DNA from 2 places in the Streptomyces sp. BBFR2 genome. Region 1 is predicted to be linked to the other one. Evidence: predicted binding sites of a transcription regulator. Region 1 holds the regulator's gene; the other holds the start of a gene.
The links. Region 1 encodes HspR, which represses chaperone genes until heat shock. Its sites were predicted from a motif close to TTGAGNNNNNNNNNCTCAA; they were not measured.
Positions count from the first base shown of each region.

Region 2: lon (endopeptidase La) is a predicted target of HspR. The motif match lies at 2,505-2,523, and genes of this name have one in related genera.

Region 1 covers NZ_CP172415.1:3,655,641-3,660,851, forward strand. The annotation lists gene grpE (nucleotide exchange factor GrpE) at 1-481, shown strand, start outside; gene dnaJ (molecular chaperone DnaJ) at 527-1,708, shown strand; gene ACGH2B_RS14565 (heat shock protein transcriptional repressor HspR) at 1,710-2,159, shown strand; gene ACGH2B_RS14570 (hypothetical protein) at 2,479-2,883, opposite strand; gene ACGH2B_RS14575 (TIGR03618 family F420-dependent PPOX class oxidoreductase) at 3,332-3,736, opposite strand; gene ACGH2B_RS14580 (Uma2 family endonuclease) at 3,908-4,480, opposite strand; gene clpB (ATP-dependent chaperone ClpB) at 4,839-5,211, shown strand, end outside.
Region 2 covers NZ_CP172415.1:2,023,623-2,028,833, forward strand. The annotation lists gene lon (endopeptidase La) at 14-2,482, opposite strand; gene ACGH2B_RS07375 (GNAT family N-acetyltransferase) at 2,852-3,646, shown strand; gene ACGH2B_RS07380 (rhomboid-like protein) at 3,828-4,709, opposite strand; gene ACGH2B_RS07385 (spermidine synthase) at 4,925-5,211, shown strand, end outside.

The DNA.
Region 1 (5,211 bases):
CGAGCGCACGGCGGACCTCCAGCGGCTCCAGGCCGAGTACCAGAACTACCGGCGCCGGGTGGAGCGGGACCGCGTCGCGGTCAAGGAGGTCGCCGCGGCGAACCTCCTGTCCGAGCTGCTCCCGGTCCTCGACGACGTGGGCCGCGCCCGCGAGCACGGCGAGCTGGTCGGCGGCTTCAAGTCGGTGGCCGAATCGCTGGAGGCCGTGGTCGCCAAGCTGGGCCTGACGCAGTTCGGCAAGGAGGGCGAGCCCTTCGACCCGACGATCCACGAAGCCCTGATGCACTCGTACGCACCGGACGTCACGGAGACCACGTGCGTGGCCATCCTGCAGCCCGGGTATCGCATCGGTGAGCGGACGATCCGCCCCGCGCGGGTCGCCGTCGCCGAGCCGCAGCCCGGTGCCCAGGGCGGCAAGTCCGCCTCCGAGGACGGTGGCAAGGCTTCGGACGAGGAGAACGGTGGCCCGGACGAGGGCTGACGTGCGGACGGCAGCGAAGAAGACGCGGAAGGAGGGACGTCGGGGATGAGCACGAAGGACTTCGTCGAGAAGGACTACTACAAGGTCCTCGGCGTCCCGAAGGACGCCACCGACGCCGAGATCAAGAAGGCGTACCGCAAGCTGGCCCGGGAGAACCACCCGGACGCCAACACCGGTGACTCCGGCGCCGAGGCGCGCTTCAAGGAGATCTCCGAGGCCAACGACGTACTCGGCGACCCCAAGCGGCGCAAGGAGTACGACGAGGCGCGGGCGCTCTTCGGCAACGGCGGCTTCCGGCCCGGCCCCGGCGGGGGCGGCGGCAGCTTCAACTTCGACCTCGGCGACCTCTTCGGGGGTACGCAGGGTCCGGGGCAGGGGAGTGCCGGCGGCTTCGGCGGCGGCCTCGGGGACGTCTTCGGCGGTCTGTTCAACCGCGGTGGCGGTGCGGGCAGCCGCACCCAGCCGCGGCGCGGGCAGGACATCGAGTCCGAGGTGACGCTCAGCTTCACCGAGGCGGTGGACGGGGCCACGGTCCCGCTGCGGATGTCCAGCAAGGAGCCGTGCAAGGCGTGCTCGGGCACCGGCGACAAGAACGGCACCCCGCGGGTCTGTCCGACCTGTGTGGGCACCGGTCAGGTCAGCCGGGGCGCGGGTGGCGGCTTCTCGCTCACCGATCCGTGCGCCGACTGCAAGGGCCGCGGCCTGATCGCGGAGAACCCCTGCGAGGTCTGCAAGGGCAGCGGCCGGGCCACCAGCGCCCGGACGATGCAGGTCCGCATCCCGGCGGGCGTCGCCGACGGGCAGCGCATCCGGCTGCGCGGCAAGGGCACGCCCGGCGAGCACGGCGGACCTGCCGGTGACCTCTACGTCGTGGTGCACGTCCAGCCGCACCCCGTCTTCGGCCGCAAGGGCGACAACCTCACCGTCACGGTGCCCGTCACCTTCCCGGAGGCGGCGCTCGGCGGCGAGGTGCGGGTACCGACGCTGGGCGGCCCGCCCGTCACGCTCAAGATCGCACCGGGCACACCCAACGGCCGCACCATGCGGGCGCGGGGCAAGGGCTCGGCGCGGAAGGACGGCACCCGGGGTGACCTGCTGGTCACCGTCGAGGTGATCGTTCCCAAGGACCTCGGCGACAAGGCGAAGGAGTCGCTGGAGTCCTATCGCGAGGCGACCGCGGATCAGGATCCGCGGGCGGAGCTGTTCCAGGCCGCGAAGGGAGCATGAGATGGACAGCCGGGGTCACCGTCGGAATCCGTATGAACTGACCGAGGATTCACCGGTATACGTCATCTCCGTCGCGGCCCAGCTCTCCGGCCTGCATCCGCAGACCCTGCGCCAGTACGACCGGCTCGGACTGGTCTCGCCCGACCGCACGGCCGGGCGGGGCCGCCGGTACTCCGCCCGGGACATCGAACTGCTCCGCACGGTGCAGCAACTGTCCCAGGACGAGGGCATCAACCTCGCCGGTATCAAGCGCATCATCGAGCTGGAGAACCAGGTCGCGGCGCTCCAGCAGCGCGTCGCCGAACTCCAGGGCGCCCTGGAGGGCGCCGCCAGCGCGATGCAGCAGCGGGAGGCCGCGGTCCACGCGTCCTACCGCCGCGATCTGGTCCCGTACCAGGATGTGCAGCAGACCAGCGCACTGGTGGTGTGGCGCCCCAAGCGGGGCGAGTGACCACCGCGGAGCGCTGAGGGAAGCGGAGAGGGCCGGGGCGACCCGGCCCTTTCGCATGCCCGGGGGCGGGCCGGGCGTGCGGCCGTGAGGTGCCGGACCTGCTGAGGTGCGTGGCCGGAGGCGACCGGTCCGGAGGCGAGTGGGCTCCTGGCGGGGCGCTGGGTCTTACGCTCGCCCGGCTGCCCGGCTGCCCGGCTGCCCGGCTGCCCGGCTGCCCGGCTGCCCGGCTGCCGCCGGTCCCGGTCCCGGTCCCGGTCCCGGTCCCGGTCCCGGTCCCGGTTTCTTCCGACGGTCGCCCGGTCTTCCGGTGGCCGTCCGCTCAGTGTCCGCCGTATCCCGCTGTGGGCATCGACAGGCGGCGGTGGACGTCCGAGGTCATCGCGAGGTCGTAGACCGGTTCGTCGAGGTCGGCGGTGGCCAGGCGGATGCCGGCGGTGGCGCAGCGGGCGGCGAACGCGTCGGCGTCGTCCACGGCGTGTTCCAGCGCGCGGCGGTGCGGGGACACGAAGACATCGACCAGTCCGCGTTCCGCGTCGCGCCAGAGCGTGGGGTGCCCGGCGGGCAGCCGGTGCAGGCTCAGCCGGACGGTGAGGTCGTAGCCGCGGGCCGCCGCCCACCGTTCGCACATGGCGTGCTGTCCGCGGTCGTCGACGAGGAACGGCTCGTCGCCCAGCTCGGACAGCGGCATCAGACAGGCGAGGGCGGTGGCGCGGACCGGGTTCATCGTGCCCTCCGGGCGGGGTCGGTGTGCGGGCGAGAATACCGGCGTACGGCAGCCGTCGTAACGGGCCGTCACCCGCCGGGTACCCGTGGTCCGGGGCTGTCGGGCGCTCGCTCCCAACCGGCCTGCCGCCCGTGCTCCGGACCGGCTGACCGCCCGTGGTCCGGGCCGGTCGGGCGGCCGTCCTCGGGCTGATCGGGCGCTCGCTCCGGGCCGGGGGGTGCGGGCCGCGTTCCGGGCCGGGCGGCGGGCCCGCGCTCCGGGCCGGTCGGGTGCGTGTTCCGTACCGATCGACGGCCCGTGTTCCGCGCCGGTCGGGTGCTCGTGCCGGATCGGCCGGCCCCGCCCGCGCCCCGGCGGCTCCGGATCGGCCGACCGCCCGCGCCCCGGCGGCCCCGGAACCCGGGCCGCGCTCCCGGGCCTTGGCGCGGCGCTCCCGTGTTCCGCCGGTTCAGGCCCGGCCGAGTGCCCGGGTCACGGCGATCTCGATCACCACGCGCTCCGGGTTGGGGGTCGGCGTGCGGCCGTACCGCTCGGCGTACCGTCGCTCGGCGTCCGCGACCGCCGCCGCGCTGTCCCGGACCCGGGCGATGCCCTCCAGCGTCGCCCAGCGCCGCCCCGCGAACTGGCAGACCGCGGCCCGCGCCCCGTCCGCCCCGGCGGCCCGGACGTTCCGCGCCTTGGTGCTGCCGCCGCGCGTGATGATCCGCGCGATCCGCTGCTCCGCGTCGTACGTCACCCCGACCGGCACGACGTGCGGGGAGCCGTCGGCCCGCGGCGTGGTCAGCGTCGAGATGACGCGCTCGCCCCAGAAGGCGAGGTAGGCGGGGTTGAGGTCGGCGAGATCGTGGGCCATGGGGGAAGCGTAGCGACGGGGTCGGGGGCGCCCGTTTCCGCGTAGGGCGGGCGGTGTCCGGAGAGCCGTCCCGACGGGCGTGCCGCTGCCCGTACGGCGGTGGGTCCGGGTCCGCGTACGGCGAGGGGCCGGGCCCCGTACGGGCGGGCCCGGCCCCTCGGGGTGCCTGCCTCAGAGGAAGTCGCCGGTCTCCAGAGTGAAGGAGAACGGCGCGGGCAGCGGCAGCGGTTTGCCGAAGGCCACGGAGTGGGACTCGCGGTAGTCGTCCCCCTCGGGGTCGCTGAACAGCGTGACCGTGGAGGTCTCGCGGTCGACGAGGAGGTGGAGGGGGAGGGCCGCGCGGGCGTAGCAGTGGCGTTCGGCGACGCGGTCCTGTTTCGCCTTGCTGCTGGTCACCTCGACCACCAGGGCGACGCCGGTGGGTGGCATCCAGGGTTCGGCGCCCCGGAAGAGGCGGAAGGCGCGCGGTGCAACCGTGGCGTCGGGGATGACGTGATTCCTGGTGCACCGCCCTCCGCTGGGCAGGACCAGGCCCTTGTTCCCCGAGACGTCCATCTCGGTCGCCGAGGACCGGAAGAGCTGCCGGGCCAGTGTGCTCAGGTAGTCCTCGTGATCCCCGTCGGTCGGCGGCGACACAACAATCTCCCCCTCGATGAACTCGGCGCGGAAACCGTGGGGGGTGTCCATGCCGAGGAAGAAGTCCAGGAGGGTCTGCTGGTCGGTCGCCGTCGGCTCGTATGCCATAGCCGTCATGCTGCACCTCCATCGCGTTCCGGGCCAGTGTCGGCGCCGGGCATGGGGTGCCATTGGCATATGCGGACGGTTCACCCGTAGGTGTGGCAGGGCACGGTCCGGGGAACCCGGGCGCCGTGCCCGCGCGGCAGTCCCGGACCGGCTGCCGTACGTGGGTTTCGACCGGCCCCGCTCTTTCCGCATTATTGAGCCGATCCCGCTCAACTTTCATCTTGAGTGAAGTAGACTCAACTTACTGGACGCCAACCAGGGCATGTACCGGACGCGTCATACGCCCCGTACGCGCCCGCCGCCGGGCGGACCGGCAGTACAGGACGAGAACGCCGAGCACGAGGAGGACCCCGCGACCGTGGACGCCGAGCTGACCAACAAGAGCCGGGAGGCGCTGAGCGCCGCCAACGAGCGGGCGATCACCGCCGGGCACGCGGACATGACCTCCGCCCATCTGCTGCTCGCGCTGCTGGCCGGGCCCGCCGACAGCAACGCCAACATCATCGACCTGCTGGCCGCCGTCGGCGCGGACGCCGCGGTGCTGCGCGGCGGCGCCGAACGCCGCCTGGCCGCCCTGCCCAGCGTGCAGGGCTCGACGGTCGCGCCGCCGCAGCCCGACCGTGAGCTGCTGGCCGTCCTCACCGACGCCGCCCGCCGCGCCAAGGAGCTGGGCGACGCCTACGTCTCCACCGAGCACCTGCTCATCGGCATCGCGGCCAAGGGCGGCGCCA
Region 2 (5,211 bases), 1.6 Mb from region 1:
ACCGCCGCGTCCGTCACGCCGCGGCGGGCACCGCGCCGTCCGGAGCGGCCGGGTCGCGGACCGGCACGGCGGCGTCGGTCAGCGCCAGCTCCAGCACGGTGCGCACATCGGCGACCGGCCGTACGTCGAGAGCGCTCAGGACCTCCTCGGGGACCTCGTCCAGATCCGGTTCGTTGCGCTGCGGGATGATCACCGTGGTGATGCCCGCGCGGTGCGCGGCGAGCAGTTTCTGCTTGATCCCGCCGACCGGCAGCACCCGCCCGGTCAGCGACACCTCACCGGTCATCGCCACATCCGGCCGCACCTGACGGCCCGACAGCAGCGAGGCCAGCGCGGTGGTCATCGTCACACCCGCGCTCGGCCCGTCCTTCGGGACGGCTCCGGCGGGTACGTGCAGGTGGACGCCGCGCTCCTTGAGGTCGCCGACCGGCAGTTCCAGCTCCGCGCCGCGCGAGCGCAGGAACGACAGCGCGATGTGCGCCGATTCCTTCATCACGTCGCCGAGCTGCCCGGTGAGCGTCAGCCCCGAGGCGCCGGTCTCCGGATCGGCGAGCGACGCCTCGACGTACAGCACGTCGCCGCCGGCGCCGGTGACCGCGAGCCCGGTGACCACCCCGGGCACGGCGGTGCGCCGCACGGCCGGGTCCTGCGCCGCCTCCGGGGTGTGGTGCGGCCGTCCGATCAGCGGACGCAGCTCCTCCTCGGTGACGGTGAACGGCAGCTCCCGCTCGCCCAGTTCGTGCCGGGCGGCCACCTTGCGCAGCAGCCGGGCGATCGCGCGCTCCAGACCGCGTACGCCCGCCTCGCGGGTGTACTCACCGGCCAGCTTGCGCAGCGCGGCGTCGTCGAAGGTGACCTCGCCGGGCGCGAGTCCGGCCAGCTCCAACTGGCGCGGGAGCAGATGGTCACGGGCGATGACGATCTTCTCGTCCTCGGTGTAGCCGTCCAGCCGCACCAGCTCCATGCGGTCCAGGAGCGGGCCGGGGATGGCGTCGAGGACGTTGGCGGTGGCGAGGAAGACCACGTCGCTGAGGTCGAGTTCGACCTCCAGGTAGTGATCGCGGAAGGTGTGGTTCTGCGCCGGGTCCAAGACCTCCAGGAGGGCGGCGGCGGGGTCGCCGCGGTAGTCGGAGCCGACCTTGTCGATCTCGTCGAGCAGCACCACCGGGTTCATCGAACCGGCTTCCTTGATCGCCCGGACGATACGGCCGGGCAGCGCGCCGACGTACGTCCGCCGGTGGCCGCGGATCTCCGCCTCGTCCCGGACGCCGCCGAGCGCAACGCGGACGAAGGAGCGGCCCATGGCCCGCGCGACGGACTCGCCGAGCGAGGTCTTGCCGACGCCGGGCGGGCCGACGAGCGCCAGCACGGCGCCCCCGGCACGGCGGGCGCCGCCGGTCTCCGGGCCCTCGGGGGCTTCGGCCGCCCGTTCGGCGCGGCGCTTGCGGACCGCGAGGTATTCGGTGATGCGCTCCTTGACGTCGTCCAGACCGGCGTGGTCGGCGTCGAGCACGGCGCGGGCACCGGCGATGTCGTAGGCGTCCTCGCTCCGCTCGTTCCACGGCAGTTCGAGGACGGTGTCGAGCCAGTTGCGGATCCAGGGGCCCTCGGGGCTCTGGTCACCGGCCCGCTCCAGCTTGTCGACCTCCTTGAGGGCGGCCTTGCGGACGTCCTCGGGCAGGGCGGCGGCCTCGACGCGGGCACGGAAGTCGTCGCTCTCGTCGCCGTCGTCGCCGTTCAGCTCGGACAGCTCCTTGCGGACCGCCTCCAGCTGCCGCCGCAGCAGGAACTCCCGCTGCTGCTTGTCGACGCCCTCCTGGACGTCCTTGGCGATGGATTCGGCGACGTCCTGCTCGGCGAGGTGGTCGCGGAGCGTCTCGGTGGCGAACTTCAGCCGGGCCACCGGGTCGGTGGTCTCCAGCAGCCGGACCTTCTGCTCGGTGGTGAGGAAGGGCGAATAACCGGCGTTGTCGGCGAGGGCGGAGACGTCCTCGATCTGCTGGACGCGGTCGACGACCTGCCAGGCACCGCGCTTGCGCAGCCAACTGGTGGCCAGCGCCTTGTACTCGGTGACGAGTTCGGTGACGGCGCCCGGGAGCGCGCGGCCGCCCTCGCCGTCGGCGCCGGGCACCGTCTCCTCGACGGCGCTGCCCTCCACCCAGAGGGCGGCGCCCGGCCCGGTGGTGCCGGAGCCGATGCGCACCCGGCGCAGTCCGCGGATCAGCGCGCCCGGATCGCCGCCGGACAACCGGCCGACCTGCTCGATCCGCCCGAGCGTGCCGATCGCCGCGTACGTGCCGTCGACGCGGGGCACAAGGAGCACCTCCGGTTTGTTGCCCTGGTCGGCGGCGGACTGCGCGGCCTCGACGGCGGCTCGCACATCCGCGTCCGACAGGTCCAGCGGCACGACCATGCCGGGCAGGACCACCTCGTCATCGAGGGGCAGCACGGGCAGAGTGAGCGTGTGGGACGACGAAGCCATGATCTCCCCTTCGGCAGGCAAGTTGAGCTGTACTCACTCAATGCAAGTGCGCGGCCGGATGTTCCCCGGTCCGTGTTCGCTGTGAGCGATCAGCGGGAAGCGGGGGGTCGCGAACAGGCGGCGGTGAGCGCGCGGCGGCCGCGGAGCGCGGCTGCCAGGGGCGGCGCGGGAGCGGGCGCGCACTGCGGCTCGGAGCGGACGGCGGGCAGGCGGCCTCTCGCCACGGGACCCCGGCGGACGGGGCGAGGCCGGGCCCCGGCGCCACTGCGCGGGACCGCCCCGCGCCACGGCCGCGCTCCTCGCCCCCGCGCCACGCCCCGCCGCCCGCGGTGCCGGAAAACCGTTTGCCACCGCTCGTACCGTCGAACCGTGACGGACACCATCGACGGCTTGCTCGCGGCCTACGACGAGCGGATGCGGGGCGTTCCGGCGGAGCTCCCCCGGGGCGTCACCCTGGAGCAGGACGGGCCGGTGACCCGGCTGACCGGGCAGTTCCGCGGGTTCGTCAGCGGCCCGCCGGACCTGGGCGTGGACGGCGCCGCGCTGGACGCGCTGATCGCCCGGCAGTGCGCGGTCTTCGCCGCCCGGGGCGAGGCGGTGGAGTGGAAGACCCGCGGCCACGACCGGCCGGCGGACCTCCCCGAGCGGCTGCGGGCCGCCGGATTCGTCCCCGAGGAGCGGGAGACCGTCCTCATCGGCCGCGCCCGGGAGCTGGCCGGGGACCCCGCGCTCCCCGAGGGCATCACCCTGCGTCAGGTCACCGACGACGCCGACATGCGGCGCGTCGCCGCCATGGAGACCGCGGTCTGGGGCGACGACCACGGCTGGCTGGCCGACGATCTGATCGCCCGGATCGCGGCCGCCCCGGACCACATCGCCGTACTGGTCGCCGAGGCCGCCGGCGAAGTGGTGTCGGCGGGGTGGCTGGTGCTGCGGCCCGGCACCGGCACCGCGGGTCTGTGGGGCGGCTCGACACTGCCCGCCTGGCGCGGCCGGGGTCTCTACCGCGCGCTGGTCGCCGCCCGCGCCACCCTCGCCGTGGCCCACGGCGTGGACCTCCTCCAGGTCGACGCCTCCGCCGACAGCGCCCCCGTCCTCCGCCGCCTCGGCCTCCACGCTGTCACCACCACCACGCCGTACGTGTGGACACCGCCGGGCGGCTGAGGACGGCCGGGCCCGGGCCGGGCGGGGCGGCCCATCGAGCACGGACTCGCCGGTGACCAGCGGAAACAGGCCCCGACCGCGGGGCGAGGGGAACGGGCGACCCCGCGCGGGCGAACGGGGCGGCGGCCCGGCACACGCCGGCTCCGGCCCGTCCGTGCCCGCGACCGGCGCGCCCCCGGACTCACCCCCGCCGGCGCACCCCCGCGACCGTCCCCGGGCGGCCCGGTCCCCGGCGCAGTGCCGGATGGCCGAGGTCGCCGTGGAGCCGGGCCGGGGGCGGGCCGGACCGTCCGCGGCGCAGCGGGTGCCAGGCGGCGGCGCCGATGGCGAGGGAGAGGAGATGGCCGCAGGAGCTGAGCGGGTCGGCGAAGGTCAGCAGGCCGGCCGTGGCGTAGCAGGCGGCGCCGGTGAGCAGCGGCCACCGCAGCCGCCCCGGCAGCAGTCCGGCCAGCGCTCCGGCGCAGGCCATCACGCCGTAGCTGATGCCGTAGTCGAGGCGGTGCGCCGCACCGGGCGGCAGCGTCCCGGCGGCGACGGCGGCGCCCACCGGCAGTTCGGTGGCGAGGGTGGCCAGCACATGGCCGCCGAGGAAGACCGCGAGGGTGCGCGCGGCGCCGACCCGCCGCTCCAGCGCGGTCAGCACCACGACGAAGGCGAGCGCGAACCCGGAGAGCATCCCGCCGTCGCTCCACAGCGCGCTGGCCACCAGAACCCGCAGCGGCGCGGCGGCCAGATGTGCCGCGTCGGTGCTGGAGGCCCGCAGCAGCTCCGCCACCCGCGCCGGGTCCGCGTACGCCGCGAAGAGCGACGTCGCCACCAGCAGCAGCGTGTAGCAGAAGGTGAACGGCGTCGCCCGGGGGCCGGGCAGGAACCGCCCCGGCCACCACCGGGCCCGCACCGTCCCGCCGGACGGCCCGCCCGCCGCCTCCGCCCGGGCCCCGCGCGAGGGCTCCCCGGAACCGGCCGCCCAGGTGGCGAGCCCCTTCCGGGCACCCCGTAGCCCCACGGGCCCGGCCGCCCGCCCGCCCCGGGACGGCACCGCCGCCCCACCGTCCGTCCCCATCACACCGCCCCTCCCCTTCGCGTCTTCCCGGCCGGTCCTCGCCGCCCCGCCCCCGGGGCGTCCGCGTACTCAACGCGCGGCGGCGCCCGGCCGTTCACCCCGCGACGGACCGCCCCGGGTGAGGTACGTCACGGCACGCAACCCGGCAGGGGGCCGCCGCGTCGCCCGCGGCGCCGGTTGGACCGGCGGACGCGTGGTTGGCCAGGATGGCCCGTATGACTCCCGTTCCCTGCGACCCGACCTTCCCGTCCCCGGCCGGCCCCGCGGAGGGGCCGGTCACCCTGGATCGCCGCGAGGGCCCGTACGGCGAGGTGGTGCTGCGCCGGCGCGGCGGCGCGGACGGCTCCGGTGGCGCGCCGGTCTTCGAGATCATCGCCAACGGCTGCTTCCTGATGGACACCTCCGACGGCCGCTCCGAACGGCTGCTGATCGACGCGGCGCTCGCCGCCCTGCCGCCGGAGCGGGAGCGTCCGGCCGCGCTGATCGGCGGCCTCGGCGTGGG